DNA from 2 places in the Bradyrhizobium sp. 23 genome. Region 2 is predicted to be linked to the other one. Evidence: predicted binding sites of a transcription regulator. Region 2 holds the regulator's gene; the other holds the start of a gene.
What was found. Region 2 encodes PhoB, which activates phosphate uptake and scavenging genes when phosphate is short. Its sites were predicted from a motif close to TGTCATNNANCTGTCAT; they were not measured.
Positions count from the first base shown of each region.

Region 1 (8,110 bases), on a different contig from region 2:
AAACGCCTTGAAGGTGATGATGGTGAGGGTGTCCTGGATGCCGGGTAGCACCTGCACCTTCTCGTTGACGAAGTGGCCGATATCGGTGTCGTTGTCGACGTAGAACTTCACCAGCAGATCGTATTGACCGGCCGTGGAATAGATCTCGGAGGCGATCTCGGCCTCGGCAAGCGCATTGGCGACCACATAGGACTGGCCGAGCTTGCATTTGATCTGGACGAAAAAGGGAACCATCGCGGTCACTCCGAAAGCATATCTGACGGCTAATAGGCCAAACCCGACCGGATTTAGCAAGCGAACTTGCTGGGTTGAGGCAGGCGCGCTAGGACGGGCCATGGCTTTGAGAACGCTGAAAGTCGCCCCATGATGACGCCTGTCGCGCTGACCATTGCCGGCTCCGATTCGAGCGGCGGCGCCGGCATCCAGGCCGACCTGAAGACCTTCGCCGCGCTCGGCGTTTTTGGCGCGTCCGCCATCACGGCGCTGACGGCGCAGAACACCCGTGGCGTCACCGGCATTCACGCGGTGCCCGCCGAATTCGTCACCGCGCAGATCGACGCGGTGTTTTCCGATCTCGAGGTCGGCGCGGTCAAGATCGGCATGGTGGCGCAAGCGACCAGCATCGATGCGATTGCGGCCGCGCTGTCGCGCTGGGTGCCCCGGCATATCGTGCTCGATCCCGTGATGGTGGCGACATCGGGTGATCGCCTGCTCGCGTCCGAAGCGGTCGACGCCCTGCGCATCAAACTGATGCCGCTGGCCTCGGTGATCACACCCAATCTGCCCGAGGCCGCGGCTCTGCTCGGCGAACCGGTCGCGGCCAGCGAGGCCGAGATCGAGAGCCAAGGGCGCCGGCTGCTGGCGCTCGGCTGCCGGGCGGTCCTGATCAAGGGCGGGCACGGCGAGGGCGCCGAGAGCATCGACTATCTCGTCAATGCCAGGACGACGATCGCGCTCGCCGCGCCGCGCGTTGCCACTCGCAACACCCATGGCACCGGCTGCTCGCTGTCCTCGGCGGTCGCCGCCGGGCTCGCCAGGGGCGAGGATCTCGAGCGTGCCGTGCGCAACGCCAAGACCTGGATCAGCGCGGCGATCGCGGCCGCCGACCGCTTCAGCGTCGGCCACGGACACGGCCCGATCCATCATTTCCACAAATTTTACTGAACGCCGCTCGCGAGCGCGCCGCCACTAGTCCTCCCGCTATGCAGCTCCGGGTTCTTGCGGAGGCCGCTGCGACGCCATGTCGCCTGATTGTCGCATGCGACTGATATTCGCGGGGTGGGCGAGGCAAGCGCGATTCGTATCCGAGGGTGCCTCAAGGGTTCAATTGGTCATCCCCCTGTCACGGGACATTGTTACAGGCTGGCGCATGGGAAGCTACGATGTGAGTGACGAGAGCCCGGAGCGGCGCTTTCGCACGTTGTTCATCTCCGACGTTCATCTCGGAGCCCGCGGTTCTCAAGCCGACCTTCTGCTCGATTTCCTGCGTTTCCATGATGCCGACACGATCTATCTCGTCGGCGATATCGTCGACGGCTGGGCGCTGAAATCGAGCTGGCATTGGCCCCAATCGCACAACGACCTCGTGCAGAAGCTTTTGCGCAAGGCGCGCAAGGGCGCCAAGGTCATCTATATCCCCGGCAATCACGACGAGTTCCTGCGCAACTATTACGGCACGCATTTCGGCGGCATCGACGTGGTCGAGAACACCGTCCACATCGGCGCGGACGGCAGGCGTTATCTCGTCATCCACGGTGACATCTTCGACCTCGTGGTGCAGAACGCACGCTGGCTCGCCCATCTCGGCGACAAGGCCTACGATTTCGCGATTCAGCTCAATCGCTTCGTCAACTTCTTCCGGCGCATGTTCAAGGTGCCGTATTGGTCGCTGTCGCAATGGGCCAAGCAGAAGGTCAAGAACGCCGTCAACTATATCGGCGCATTCGAGCAGGCACTCGCTGCCGAGGCACGGCGCCACGACGCCGACGGCGTGATCTGCGGTCACATCCATTACGCGGTGATCCGCGACGAGGGCGGAATCCGCTACATGAATTGCGGCGACTGGGTCGAGAGCTGTACGGCGCTGGTCGAGCACGACGACGGCCATTTCGAGATCATCATTTGGGCGGACCAGGCCGAGAAGCCGGCACAGGTCCCGCAGGTCGCAGCCAGAGCTGCATGACAAAGGCAGCCTGATGCGCATCCTGGTCGCGACCGACGCCTGGCACCCGCAAGTCAACGGTGTGGTTCGGACGCTGACCAAACTTGCCGACGCCGCCAAAAGTCTCGACGTCGAATTCTCGTTCCTGACGCCACAATCGTTCCGCACCTTTGCGATGCCGAGCTATCGGGACGTGCGGGTGGCCATGCCGCGCCCGGGCAGAATCGCGAAGCTGATCGAAGAGGCGCGCCCGGACAGCATCCACATCGCGACGGAGGGGCCGATCGGCCTGATGGTCCGCCGCTATTGCCGGCAGCGCAAGCTGCCCTTCACGACCAGCTTCCACACCCGCTTTCCCGAATATGTCCGCGCCCGCGTGCCGGTGCCGGGCTCGCTGATCTGGCGGGCGCTGCGCCGATTCCATAGCCCCAGCCGCGCCGTGATGGCGGCGACGCCGGCGCTCGCCAGTGAGCTGACCGAGCGCGGCTTCGACAATGTCGTGCTGTGGCCGCGCGGCGTCGACCCCCATCTGTTCCATCCCCGCGCGATTGATCTCTGCCTGCCGGCGCCGGTGTTCCTCTCGGTCGGCCGCGTTGCCGTGGAGAAGAATCTCGAGGCGTTCCTCGACCTCGAGCTGCCCGGCACCAAGGTGATCGTCGGTGACGGCCCGGCGCGTGTCGCGCTGGAGGAGGCCTATCCGGACGCGATCTTCCTCGGCGAAAAGCACGGCGAGGAGCTGGCGGACATCTATGCTGCGGCCGACGTCTTCGTATTTCCGAGCGAGACCGACACGTTCGGCCTGGTCCTGCTCGAAGCGCTGGCGAGCGGCCTGCCGGTCGCGGCTTTCCCGGTGAAGGGCCCCCGCGACGTGATCGGCGATGCGCCGGTTGGCGCGCTCGATCACGATCTGCGCAGCGCCTGCTTTGCCGCGCTCGACATCTCCCGGCAGGACTGCGTGGAATTCGCCGCCACCTACACCTGGGAGGCCTCGGCCCGGGCTTTTATCGGCAGCATTTTGGCGGTCGGCGCCGTGATGCCCGGCCGGAACGGGGCAGAACCGGCGCGATTCGTCGCCTGAGGGGAAGAAGCCCCTCGCGCGGAGATGCCTTGCCCGCGCCTCATCCGGCGCGATAACATCAGGCATGACAGAACAGCTTCTCCCGATCGGCCCTGCCGATATCGACGCCGCAGCACGCGTGATCGCACCTTTCGCCGTCCGTACCCCGCTGTTGTCCTTTCCCGTGCTCAACGAGCGTGTCGGTGCAAAGGTCTATCTCAAGCCGGAGATGCTCCAGCGCACCGGCTCGTTCAAGTTTCGCGGCGCCTTCAACAAGGTCGCCTCGATCCCGCAGGACAAGCGCGCCGGCGGCGTGGTCGCGTTCTCCTCCGGCAACCATGCCCAGGGCGTGGCGGCGGCGGCAAAGATCCTCGACATGCAGGCGACCATCGTGATGCCCGCGGATGCGCCGTTGTCGAAGCGCGAGCGCACCAAATCCTACGGTGCCGAGGTCGTGCTGTACGACCGCGACCGCGACGACCGCGAGGCGATCTCGCGCGGCATCGCGGAGAAGCGCGGCGCGACGCTGGTCAGGCCCTATGACGATCCCTTCGTGATCGCCGGCCAAGGCACCGCCGGCCGCGAAATCGCCGAGGACATGGCGGCGCTCGGCCTCAGCCCCGACATCGTGGTGGCGCCAGCCTCCGGTGGCGGCCTGATCGCCGGCGTTGCAACGGCTGTGAAGGCGCGTTTTCCGCTGGCCGAGATCGTGGTGGCCGAGCCCGACGCGTTCGACGATCACGGCCTGTCGCTGACCGCGGGCCACCGCGAGCCGCACGCACCCGCCGGCCGCACCATATGCGATGCGCTGATGGCCCTGATCCCCGGCGAGATGACGTTTGCGATCAACAGCAAGCTGCTCGCGCGCGGCGTCACCGCCTCGGACAAGGAAGTCGGCGCGGCCGTCGCGTTTGCCTATCGCGAGCTGAAGCTCGTGGTCGAACCGGGCGGAGCGGTCGGCCTGGCCGCGCTGCTTGCGGGACGACTTGATGTTGCCGGCAAGAACGTCATCATCGTGCTCTCCGGCGGCAATGTCGACGCCGATCTGTTTGCCGAGCTGGTGGCCTGATATTCTAATCTTCTGACATGAAGAAGGGCAGAGCGTCTCCGCTCTGCCCTTTGTCGTGTGTGGCCGACCGCGATCAGTGCATGAAGCCGCGGTGGTTGTTGCCGCCATTGCCACCCTGGCTCAGGTTCATCGACTGCCGGAAGTTGTTGCTGCCACTGTTGACGTTCCGGTTGGTCTCATTGAACTGCGGGTGGTTGTTGTTCTGCACCTGCACCTTGTTCACGGGGTTGTTGCTGATCTTCGCCCCGTTGTTGATGCGGATCGGGTTGTTCTGCGTCTGAACATTGACGGGCTTCGTATCGATGGTCGTGCCGCCCTTGCCGACATTGACCGGCATGCTCACGATCTTGCCGGGAGTGCCGTTGCTTGTGCCGTTGGCCGTGCCGGCATTGCTGCCGCCGTTCGGCGTCTTGTTGGTCGCAGGCAGCGTCACGATCTTGCCGATGCCGCCATTGTTGTTGGTGGTGTTGGTCGGCGCAGGCAGGGTCACGATCTTGCCCGGGGTCTGCGACGGCGTGCCGTTCTGCTGGTTGTTGCCCGCGGGCAGGTTGACGATCTGGCCGCCATTGCCGAGCTTGCCGATGCCGTTATTGTCGCCCGACTTCTGCACGATCGGCAAATTGCCGTTCACTTGCGCGCCGCCATTACCCTGCTGCTGCGGCATGTATTTGGGCTGGCCGAGATCGCCGATCTTGAAGGTCGGGGCGATATTCTGCGGCGCCAGGAACTTGGTCGCCTGCATCAAGGGGATCTGCTTCGGCTGCATCTGGAGCTTCAGTGCGACCTGCGCATAGGGCGTGTTGCCGTAGTTGTCGTAGAAGTTCTTGTAGGCGACCGGCGAGTTCGCGAGCACCGTCTTGTGCCAGGCCTGCGTGAGCAGCAGGTTGTTGAGCAGCCAGCGGACGTGATCGCACAGCGGGTCGTGGGGATACATCGTGATGAATTCCTGATAGTACTCCGGCCGAGCCTCGGACACGACGTAGTCATAGGCTTGGCGGGTCGAGCGGCTCGGCAGATTGGCGGCCATCTGCACCACAGGCGCATTCACCGGTGCGCGGCTGGCGGCAACGGCGGTGTCGCCGAAGAAGGTGAAGTCAGACGTCAGCGACGAGCTCTCCCACGGGATCTGCGCGCCGCTGGTGGTCTGGTTCACTTTGAGGCGCACGCGCTTGAACAGCTGCTCGATCGGCACATTGGGCTCGCGGGCGACGTTCAGGAAGGCCTGCGTGTAGGGGCTGTGGCCGCCGGTGCCGTCCTGCGCTTCGGCGCCCGGCGCGGTCGAGTAGCCGACGATCGAGCCGTTCGGGGCATCGACGATGGCCAGGCCGCGGCCGGCATCGTTCACGTTCGGGAACGGGTTATTGCGGCAGGCATCGAGGATGACGATGCGCATACGGCTCGGGATCGTCTCCAGCGTCGACATCACGTCGACCAGGCGGACGGAGTTGTTGACGAGTTCGGTCTGGCTCGAGACCTTGGCGTCGACAGGAACGAGGTAGTTCTCGCCGGCGAGCTGCACGCCGTGACCGGCATAGTAGACCATCGCCACCGTGTTCGGACCGCGCGCTGACACTTTGGCGGAGAAGTCCTGGACGGCGCGGAGCATGTCGTTCTGGGTGAGGTCGGTCGCGGCGACCACTTCGAACCCGGCGGAGTTCAGGAACTTCGCCATGGACTCCGCGTCATTGTCGGGGTTGGCGAGCTGCGGCGCGTTCTGATAGTTCGAATTGCCGATCACCAGCGCGACACGCTGTTCCGGGCCTTGCAGCGCGGTGGGGGCCGGCTCGACCGGGGCGACTTGCGCGGAAACTGGGCCGCAGGCAAAGCCGAACAGGCTCCCCAGCAGGCTAGCCGTCATCAGGAAAGGTTTTAGGCGGAACATGGCGTGCTCCTTTGGCACTGATCTCGATACGAGATTGGTTGCCGGCAAACTTGGCCGCGTTCGAGTTTGATGTCCGTGATCCCCATCACCATGGTAGGCTGCGTGATCTGAATCACGCTTGGAACCTGCCGAGGTGGGCGCCCAATGGGAGGACAGTCCGTCACATGCTGAAATCGATCGATCCGATCCTCACGCCCGACCTGCTTTGGCTACTGGCTTCCATGGGCCATGGCGACGATCTTGCTTTCGTCGATGCCAATCACCCCTCGGCGCGCATCGCGCAGAGCACGCATTCGCAGCGCCTGATCCAGTTGCCGGGCATGAGCATGGAGACCGCGATTCGCGCCATCATGTCGGTCTATCCGCTCGACGATTTCGATCCCGATCCGGTCCGCGTGATGATGCCGGTCGACGATCCCGACCGCGTCTCCGACGTGCAGCGCGCGGTGCTCGCGGAGATCGAGCGTGCCGCCGGCCGGCCCGTCACGCCCGGAAAACTCTCGCGGCCGGATTTTTATCGCGCGGCGGCGGCGAGCTTTGGCGTCGTACAGGTCGGCGACAGCAGCAGTTACGGATGCTTCCTGATCAGGAAGGGTGTGATCAGCTAGCAGCGCACGATCGAACGATGCGGGACGGCGTCACGCGTGCTCGAATGGTCCGACCTCGCGGATCACCTTGCAGATCTGCAGGAAGCCGCTGGCGTAGAATTCGGCATGTCCTCGCTTCATCGTCTCGACATGTTCGGGATGGGTGCGCCAGGCTTCGAGCGCTTCCTCAGAGGCAAAACGGAACACGGTGAGCTCCTCGCCGTCGTCGGCCTTGAACGACTTGACCGATACAAAGCCGGGAAGACGGCTGACGATGTCGTACATGCGCGCGCCGAGTCGGTCGTGTTCGTCGACAGAGGCGCCGTTACGCAATTGTAGATCGCCAATGACAATCACTTCACCAATCATATTTCTACACCTTAATCGATAGGATTCCTGCCGCTCGATCTGCTATTCGGTTCCGTGAGGGCTTTGTTACTTGGCACTCGAAATTGAATGGTCATTCCGCAGGCGGCCGTCTATCGTCCATCCATGTCACGCTTTTTATGTCTATCTGTCGCTATCGTCCTATCGCTGCTGCCGGCTGTCGCGCCGGCTGCTTCAATCCAAAAGCGTCCCAAGCAAGCCTGGCATGGCTACGGCTTCCTGCCGGGCTATCGCCAGCCGCTGAGCAACAGCATTCCCCTCTACAAGCAGAAGGAAGCGATGCGGCGGATGTCGCCTAGCGACCGGCGCCATTGGTACATCGATCCGGTTCCGCAATATTACGGCTGGGATGGTGAGTGGCGCTATTTCGGCCGGCCCGGCTTCGGCGGCGGCCGCTACAATGGCGGCAGTTTTGGGCCGTGCTGGACGCGGACGCCGATCGGTGCGGTGTGGAATTGCGGGTGATCGGCTGAGCATCCGTCATTGCGAGCGGAGCGCGCTGCGCTCGCAATGACGTTGAGAGAGTGTTTCCTCATTCCGCTCTCGTGCCGCGGACGCAGCGTGGCGTCTCTTCGACGGTGCGCTGCAGAGCCGGGGCCATGTGGCGACGGAAGCTGTGGCTCGTGGGTCCCGGATCTGTGCTTCGCTTGTCCGGGACACGAGACGGAGCAGGCCGCATCCCCTTACGAGAAGAACGCGATCTTCTCGGCCTGCGTCATGCGGCGGATGGGCGCCATGGGATCGTTGGCGGCGGCGCGGGGCTTTTGCAGGATGCCGCTGGCGAGGATGGTGGCGCCAAGCGAAGCTTCCGGAACCGGCGACGTCATCGGGAGCGTCGTGGCCTGCGCCGCGCCGAATGTCGCGGATGCTGCCATGACGGGCGCTGGCTGCTCCATCACTTCGGCGGCGGCTTCTGCAATGGCGTTGGTGAGGCGCGCCAGCGATTCCATCGCGATCGGCGCTTCCT
Region 1 covers NZ_JADPJF010000022.1:72,311-80,420, forward strand. The annotation lists gene IVB32_RS03445 (Lrp/AsnC family transcriptional regulator) at 1-234, opposite strand, end outside; gene thiD (bifunctional hydroxymethylpyrimidine kinase/phosphomethylpyrimidine kinase) at 364-1,164, shown strand; gene IVB32_RS03455 (UDP-2,3-diacylglucosamine diphosphatase) at 1,370-2,182, shown strand; gene IVB32_RS03460 (glycosyltransferase family 1 protein) at 2,196-3,239, shown strand; gene IVB32_RS03465 (threonine/serine dehydratase) at 3,304-4,287, shown strand; gene IVB32_RS03470 (caspase family protein) at 4,361-6,169, opposite strand; gene IVB32_RS03475 (RbsD/FucU domain-containing protein) at 6,334-6,777, shown strand; gene IVB32_RS03480 (antibiotic biosynthesis monooxygenase) at 6,808-7,125, opposite strand; gene IVB32_RS03485 (hypothetical protein) at 7,249-7,608, shown strand; gene IVB32_RS03490 (hypothetical protein) at 7,827-8,110, opposite strand, start outside.
Region 1: IVB32_RS03455 (UDP-2,3-diacylglucosamine diphosphatase) is a predicted target of PhoB. The motif match lies at 1,330-1,346, and genes of this name have one in related genera.

Region 2 (8,110 bases):
GCTTGGTGGCCTGCTCCTGCAACGCCGCGACCAGCGCCGGATGGGCATGGCCGAGCGCATTCACCGCCACCCCGGAGGTGAAATCGAGATAGCGCTCGCCATTGGTCGCGATCAGCCAGCAGCCTTCGCCACGCTCGAAACCAAGGTCGGACCTGGCGAAAACGGGGAGCAAATGCGGCGCTGCGCTGTTAGTCATGATGGTCACTTGAATGTTGCGGACGGAGTGAGCGTGCATTGCGCAACGCACCATCGACCGGCCCGGAAAACGAAACGTGCCGCCTCTTGAGGGCGGCACGTGCGACTATCTTAGGCCTGGTGAAACGGGTGTCAATGCCGCCCGGAAAGCCTCGCGAAACGCTGAATCCGTAGTCTTGCGGTGCCGATTTTGCGGGATTTGGCCACGGAACATGTGGAAGCGAGTCGGCGGACTCTTGCGCGGGAGTCACGCCATATTGTAGCGTTTGGATTGTCAGATACGACATCTCGTGCAGTGGTTCTGATCTTTAAGTCCTTATGTACCGGCGTAAACGTTCGGGCGTTCAAGACGCGCCCGGCGAGCCTTAAGGGATTCTGGCGGCACGGGTTTTTGAAGGCTTAGGCATTCGCTGCGAGGCCCCAGGATGGCTGGCGCGCAGCGAGGGAAAGGGTGCAATGACGGTTTTGACCTGGTCCGATGATCGCGTCGAGCAGCTGAAAAAGCTCTGGGAGGCCGGACTTTCGGCCAGCCAGATCGCGGCGGAGCTCGGCAATGTGACCCGCAATGCCGTGATCGGCAAAGTGCACAGGCTCGGCCTTTCGGGCCGCGCCAAGAGCCCATCATCGGCAGCGCCGCGGCCGCGCAAGGCGCGCCCCGCGCAGCACATGATGCGGGTGAGCCGCCCGATCTCGCGCGGCAACACCGCGCTGGCGCAGGCCTTCGAGGTCGAGGCTGAGCCGGATCCGGTCACCTACGACAACGTGGTGCCGATGAGCCAGCGGCTGTCGCTGCTGGAATTGAACGAGGCGACCTGCCACTGGCCGGTCGGCGATCCCTCGAGCCCGGACTTCTTCTTCTGCGGTGGAAGGGCGCTGTCCGGACTGCCCTATTGCGCCCAGCACTCGCGCGTTGCGTACCAGCCCGCGTCGGATCGGCGCCGCGCACCGGTAAAGCCGGGTCCCCGTTAGTCGTCACGCGAAGACAGTTCAACAATTTCAGTGTCGTCCCGGCCTAGTGCGCAATTGCGCACGGGGGGCCGGGACCCATACTCCGAGCACGCAATAATCGTGCGGAAGGGGTCACTCCGAGTCTTCGCCAAACCACGTTCGGTGGTTATGGGTCCCGGATCAGCGCTCGCTTCGCTCGCTTGTCCGGGACGACGGCTGAGAATGCAGGGACAGCTCGCCAACAAACAAGCCTGCAACCCTACACCTGCTCCGCCTTCGCGAAGCGATCATCCAGCGCGTAGCCGGCGCCGCGGACGGTGCGGATCGGGTCCTGCTCGCGGCCGAGATTGAGCAGCTTGCGCAGGCGACCGATATGCACGTCGACGGTGCGCTCGTCGATATAGATGTCGCGACCCCAGACGCTGTCGAGCAGCTGCTCGCGCGAGAACACCCGTCCCGGGTGCTCCAGGAAGAACTCCAGCAGGCGATATTCGGTCGGACCGAGATCGATCGGCCGGCCCGAGCGCGCCACGCGGCGCTTGTCACGGTCGAGCTCGATGTCGCCAAAAGCAAGGACGGTGGCGAGGCGCTCCGGGCTCGCGCGCCGCAGCAGGCCTTTCACGCGCGCCAGCAGCTCCGGCACCGAGAACGGCTTGACGATGTAATCGTCGGCGCCGGTCGCAAGACCCCGCACCCGCTCGCTCTCCTCGCCGCGCGCGGTGAGCATGATGATCGGAAGCTGCTTGGTCTCGGGACGGGTGCGAAGCCGCCGGCACAATTCGATGCCTGACAGGCCCGGCAGCATCCAGTCGAGCACGATCAGATCGGGGATGTGCTCCTTGAGGCGGGTGTCGGCGTCGTCGCCGCGCATCACCGTCTCGACGTCATAGCCGTCGCCTTCGAGGTTGTAGCGGAGAAGCTCGGTCAGGGCTTCCTCGTCCTCAACCACCATAATGCGTGCGCCCATCGGGTCGTCGCTCCCTAAGTCTTCAGGTGTTCGGTACCGTGTTGGCGAAGGTCGTCATGTCGCCCTTCGGCCGCTTGTCGGTGATGGCCTGGCCCTCGATCATGTAGAACACGGTCTCGGCGATGTTGGTGGCGTGGTCGCCGATCCGCTCGATGTTCTTGGCGCAGAACATCAGATGGATGCAGAACGAGATGTTGCGCGGATCCTCCATCATGTAGGTGAGGAGCTCGCGGAACAGCGAGGTGCAGATGGCGTCGACCTCCTCGTCGCCCTTCCAGACCGCCATCGCCGCCGGCAGATCATGCGCGGCATAGGCGTCCAGCACCGACTTGACCTGCTGCTGCACGAGGTCGGTCATGTGCTCGAGGCCGCGGAACAGCTTGAGCGGATGGAAGTCCGTCTCCAGCGCCGCGACGCGCTTGCCCATGTTCTTGGCGAGGTCGCCGATGCGCTCGAGATCGGTCGCGACGCGCATGGCGCCGACGATCTCGCGCAGATCGACCGCCATCGGCTGGCGGCGGGCGATGGTGAGCACCGCACGCTCCTCGATGCGCTTCTGCAGCGCGTCGAGCTCGGTGTCGATGGCGACGACGCGCTGGCCGAGCGGGACGTCGCGGCGGATCAGCGCGTCGACGGACTCGACGATCATGCGCTCGGCGATGCCGCCCATCTCGGCGACCAGGCGAGTGAGTTCCTGGAGGTCGGTGTCGAAAGCCTTTGCGGTATGTTCAGAACCCATGTCGCGTCTCCTAGCCGAACCGGCCGGTGATGTAATCCTGCGTGCGCCGATCGGACGGCGACGTGAAGATCTTGCTGGTGTCGTCGAACTCTATCAGCTCGCCGAGATACATGAAGGCGGTCTTGTCGGAGACGCGCGCCGCCTGCTGCATGTTGTGGGTGACGATCGCGATCGTGTAATCCTCGGACAGCTCCTGGATCAGCTCCTCGACCTTGGCGGTCGAGATCGGGTCGAGCGCCGAACAGGGTTCGTCGAACAGGATCACCTCGGGCCGCACCGCGACGGTGCGAGCGATGCAGAGGCGCTGCTGCTGGCCGCCGGAGAGCGACAGGCCGGAGGCGTTGAGCTTGTCCTTGACCTCGTTCCACAGCGCGCCGCCGCGCAGCGCCTTCTCGACGCGGCCGTCCATCTCGGACTTCGAGATCTTCTCATAAAGACGGATGCCGAACGCGATGTTCTCGTAGATCGTCATCGGGAACGGCGTCGGCTTCTGGAACACCATGCCGACGCGGGCGCGCAGCAAATTGAGGTCCAGCCTGGGGTCGAGAATGTTGGTCTGATCGAGCATGAGCTGACCGGTGGCGCGCTGGCCGGGATAGAGGTCGTACATCCGGTTGAAGATGCGCAGCAGGGTCGACTTGCCGCAGCCCGACGGACCGATGAACGCCGTAACGCGGTTGGCGCCGAGCGTCAGGTTGATGTTCTTCAGCGCATGGTGCTCGCCGTAATAGAAGTTCAGGTTACGCACGGTCACCTTGGGGGGCGCCTCGGGCAGCACCGCCGCATGCGGCAGTCCACCGGACGCGCTCATCGACACGGAAAGATCACTCATTTTGCGGTCCTCTCGGCGCCAAGGATGCGCGCGAAAATATTAAGGGCAAGAACGGTCAGGGTGATGAGCAGCGCCCCGCTCCAGGCCAACTGCTTCCAATAGGCATAGGGGCTCTGCACGAAGTTGTTGATGGTCACAGGCAGGTTCGCCATCGTCTTGTTCAGGCCGAGGCTGAAGAACTGGTTCGATAGCGCGGTGAACAGCAGCGGCGCGGTTTCACCGGCGACGCGAGCGGTCGCGAGCAGCACGCCGGTGATGAGACCCGATCGGGCAGCCCGATAAGCGATCCGCTTGATCACCAGCGAACGCGGCAGGCCGAGCGCCGAGGCCGCCTCGCGCAACGCGTTCGGCACCAGCAGCAGCATGTCCTCGGTCGTGCGCAGCACCACCGGGATCACGATGACCGCGAGGGCGAGCGAGCCTGCGACCGCCGAGAAGCCGCGCATCGGCACCACCACGGCGCCGTAGATGAACAGGCCGATGATGATCGAGGGCGCCGAGAGCAGGATGTCGTTGATGAAGCGGATCACCGAGGTCAGCCGGTCATTGCGGCCGTATTCGGCGAGATAGGTGCCGGCGAACATACCGAGCGGCGCGCCGATGCCGACGCCGATCACGGTCATGATCAGCGAGCCGACGATGGCGTTGAGCAGACCGCCCTCGTTCGATCCCGGTGGCGGCGTGTTCTCGGTGAACAGCTGGACATTGAGTCCCGCCAGCCCGTTGTAGAGCAGCGTGATCAGGATCAGCGCGAGCCAGGTGACGCCGAAGGCGGTTGCGGCGATGCAGAGCCCGCGGACGACGATGTCCTTGCGGCGTCGGCGTGAATAGATCGGATTCATGGCGCTAATTCCCCGCCTTCTTTTCCAGCCGCATCAGCATCAGCCGCGCCGCTGCGAGCACGAAGAAGGTCAGAACGAACAGCAGGAGGCCGAGCAGGATCAGGCCGGATTGGTGCAGGCCGTCGCTCTCGGCGAACTCGGATGCGATCGCCGCCGAGATCGTGGTGCCCGGCGCAAAGATCGATGACGAGATCCGGAACGAGTTGCCGATGATGAAGGTCACCGCCATGGTCTCGCCGAGCGCGCGGCCCAGCGCCAGCATGATGCCGCCGATGACGCCGACCCGGGTGTAGGGGATCACCACGCTGCGGACGACTTCCCATGTGGTGCAGCCGACGCCGTAGGCGGCTTCCTTCAGGACCGGAGGCACCGTCTTGAACACGTCGACCGAGATCGAGGTGATGAAGGGCAGCACCATGATGGCAAGGATCAGCGCGGCATTGAACAGGCTGAGATAGGACGGGGGACCTGCGAAGATCGCGCCCAGCACGGGAACGCCGTCGAAGATCTTGATCATGAAGGGCTGGAACGTGTTGGCCAGGAACGGACCCAACACGAAGAAGCCCCACATGCCGTAGATGATCGAGGGAATACCGGCGAGCAGCTCGATTGCCATGCCGATCGGGCGGCGCAGCCATTGCGGGCAGAGCTCGGTGAGGAAGATCGCAATGCCGAGACCCACGGGAATGGCGATCAGCATCGCGATGAAGGAGGTGACGAGCGTGCCGTACATCGGCCCGAGCGCGCCGAGCACCGGCGGATCTGCGGAGGGCGCCCAGCGCTGCGTCCACAGGAAGGAGACGCCGTATTCTTTCATCGCCGGGAAAGCGCCGACGATCAGCGAAATGATGATGCCGCCGAGGATCAGAAGCACCGAGATCGCGGAGAGCCGCGTAATCCAGTAGAAGGTAACGTCGCCGACCTTGAACGCGCTCAAGGCCTTGGCGCGGTCATACGGTCCGGCGTCGTCGATTACATCGCTCTGAACGGCCATCTCTGCCACGCCGATCCCCTGTACCAAATAGTATACGTTTTTTGTTGGTCCGTGCCCCGGATGCAGCGCAGCGCATCCGGAGCACGAGCGTCGCGAACCTAGCTCTTGATGTCGGCAGCCCAGGTCTTCTCGATCAGCTGAACGACCGGATCCGGCATCGGGATGTAGTCGAGCTCTTCAGCCGCCTTGCCGCCGCTCTTGAAGGCCCAGCGGAAGAACTTGATGGCTTCCTGCGAGGCCGCCTTGTCGGTGGCGTCCTTGTGCATGAGGATGAAGGTCGCCGCCGTGATCGGCCAGGATTTCTCGCCGGGCTGGTCGGTCAGGATGACGTAGTAGCCGGGAGCCTTGGCCCAGTCGGCGTTGGAGGCGGCCGCCTGGAAGGCTTCGACGGTGGGCTGCACAGGCTTGCCGGCCTTGTTGATGAGACCGGTGTAGGTCAGCTTGTTCTGCTTGGCATAGGCGTACTCGACATAGCCAATCGAGTTCTTGGTCTGGCTGATGTTGCCGGACACGCCTTCATTGCCCTTGGCGCCGACGCCGACCGGCCACTCGACCGCGGTACCCTCACCGACCTTGCTCTTCCAATCCGCGCTGGCCTTGGCGAGGTAGTTGGTGAAGTTGAAGGTGGTGCCCGAACCGTCCGAACGGCGGACCACGGTGATGGCCTCCGAGGGCAGCTTCACGTTCGGGTTGAGCTTCTTGATCGCGGCGTCGTCCCATTTGGTGATCTTGCCGAGATAGATGCTGGCCAGCGTCTCGCCGTCGAACACCAGTTCACCGGGCTTCACGCCCTCGATGTTGACGACGGGCACGATGGCACCCATCACCATCGGCCACTGGACGAGGCCGTCCTTCTCGAGCTGCTCGGCCTTGAGCGGCGCATCGCTGGCGCCGAAGGTCACGGTCTTGGCCTGGATCTGCTTAATGCCGCCGCCGGAGCCGATCGACTGGTAGTTCAGACCGTTGCCGGTCTCCTTCTTGTAGGCGTCGGCCCATTTGGAATAGATCGGGAACGGGAACGTCGCGCCGGCTCCGGTGATGTCGGCAGCAAAGGCCGCCGTCGTCGATGCGGCGACCATGCCAGCAGCGACGAGTGTTTTGAGGAAATTCATGCTGGTCTCCATACAGGGGAGCGAAGCGCCATCCGCGCCCGATCGCGCTCCCCGTGCCGCCCCTTTAGGAGCGGACAGCTGAGCTTTTACGAAGGTTTGGTGACAGTCGGATGACAGTGTTAAGCAGCTGAAATCGCTGGAATTTAGCTCAGAGCCGCAGGCTTGCCCTGGGGAAAACAGGCGGTGAAAGTGGCGCCCTGTTTGGGCACGCTTTCGATCAAAAGCCGGCCGCGATGACGGTTAAGAATATGTTTCACCAGCGACAATCCCAGGCCGGTGCCGCCCTGCGAGCGGCTGTCGCCGACATCGACCCGGTAGAAGCGCTCGGTCAGCCGCGGCAGGTGCTCCGGCGCGATGCCGGGGCCGAAATCCCGGACCAGCACCCGGATTTCCTGAGTTCCATCAGGGGCCGCGCCTGATATCAGCGACACGATAATGCGTCCACCGGAGGCGCCGTATTTGAGCGCGTTCTCGATCAAATTCTCGAACAGGCGGAGCAACTCCTCGCGGTCCCCCGCGATCAGCACCGGGGTCTCGGGCAGCTGGGTCTCGACCTGGACCTGGCGTTCCCGCGCCAGCGGTTCGAGCCCATCGGCGACCTGCAAGATGATCGGCAGCAGGTCGACCAGGGTGTCGGGCCGCACATGGGCCGACAGCTCCACCCGCGACAGCGACAAGAGATCGTCGATCAGGCGCGCCATCCGGGTGGCTTGGTTGTGCATGATGCCGAGGAAGCGCTCGCGCGCCTTGGGATCGTCCTTGGCCTGGCCCTGGAGCGTGTCGATGAAGCCGGACAGCGCGGCCAGCGGCGTGCGCAGCTCGTGGCTGGCATTGGCGACGAAATCGGCCCGCATTTCCTCGACCCGGCGCAGCGGCGTCTGGTCGTGAAAGGTCATCAGCATGCATTTGTCGGCGCCGCCAAAGGTGGTCGGCACCGGCACCGGCGTGATGGTCAGCTCCATCCAGCGGTCGACCGGGACATGGTCGAGATAGGTCGCGCGCCGCGGCTCGGTGGTCGCGATCGACTCGCGCAGCGCCGTGATGATCTCGGGCGAGCGCAGCGCGAACTGGGCGAGCTCATTCCGGCGCAGTGCCGGCGCGAGCTGGGCGGCTGCGGCGTTGAGATGGATGACGCGGCCGGCGCGGTCGAGCAGGACCGCGGGATCGGGCATGCCGGCGACCACTGCGGCGACCGCCGCGCTCTCGACCGGGTTGACGCGGCGGGTCTCTTCGCGCGAGGCGGCGGTATCGTGCAGGCGCCACGGGATCAGCGCTGCGGCCGCGATGCAGAGGAACACCGCAATCGCATGCAGCGCCGATAATTCCCCCAGCGAGACCACCACGGATAGCGCGAGCGCCGCGGCGATCAGGATGACGGTCGAGTGCCGCAGCCGGTCGGACCAGGGCGGGGAGGAGGGAGAAGTTGGGGCGTCGATCGCCATCGGGGCGGGCTTCTCCAAAAGGCCTTGCGCCGGTCAGGC
Region 2 covers NZ_JADPJF010000151.1:56,020-64,129, forward strand. The annotation lists gene IVB32_RS37370 (aspartate aminotransferase family protein) at 1-196, opposite strand, end outside; gene IVB32_RS37375 (GcrA family cell cycle regulator) at 652-1,164, shown strand; gene phoB (phosphate regulon transcriptional regulator PhoB) at 1,403-2,110, opposite strand; gene phoU (phosphate signaling complex protein PhoU) at 2,133-2,849, opposite strand; gene pstB (phosphate ABC transporter ATP-binding protein PstB) at 2,860-3,681, opposite strand; gene pstA (phosphate ABC transporter permease PstA) at 3,678-4,523, opposite strand; gene pstC (phosphate ABC transporter permease subunit PstC) at 4,528-5,517, opposite strand; gene pstS (phosphate ABC transporter substrate-binding protein PstS) at 5,616-6,629, opposite strand; gene IVB32_RS37410 (ATP-binding protein) at 6,773-8,071, opposite strand; gene IVB32_RS37415 (lysylphosphatidylglycerol synthase domain-containing protein) at 8,105-8,110, opposite strand, start outside.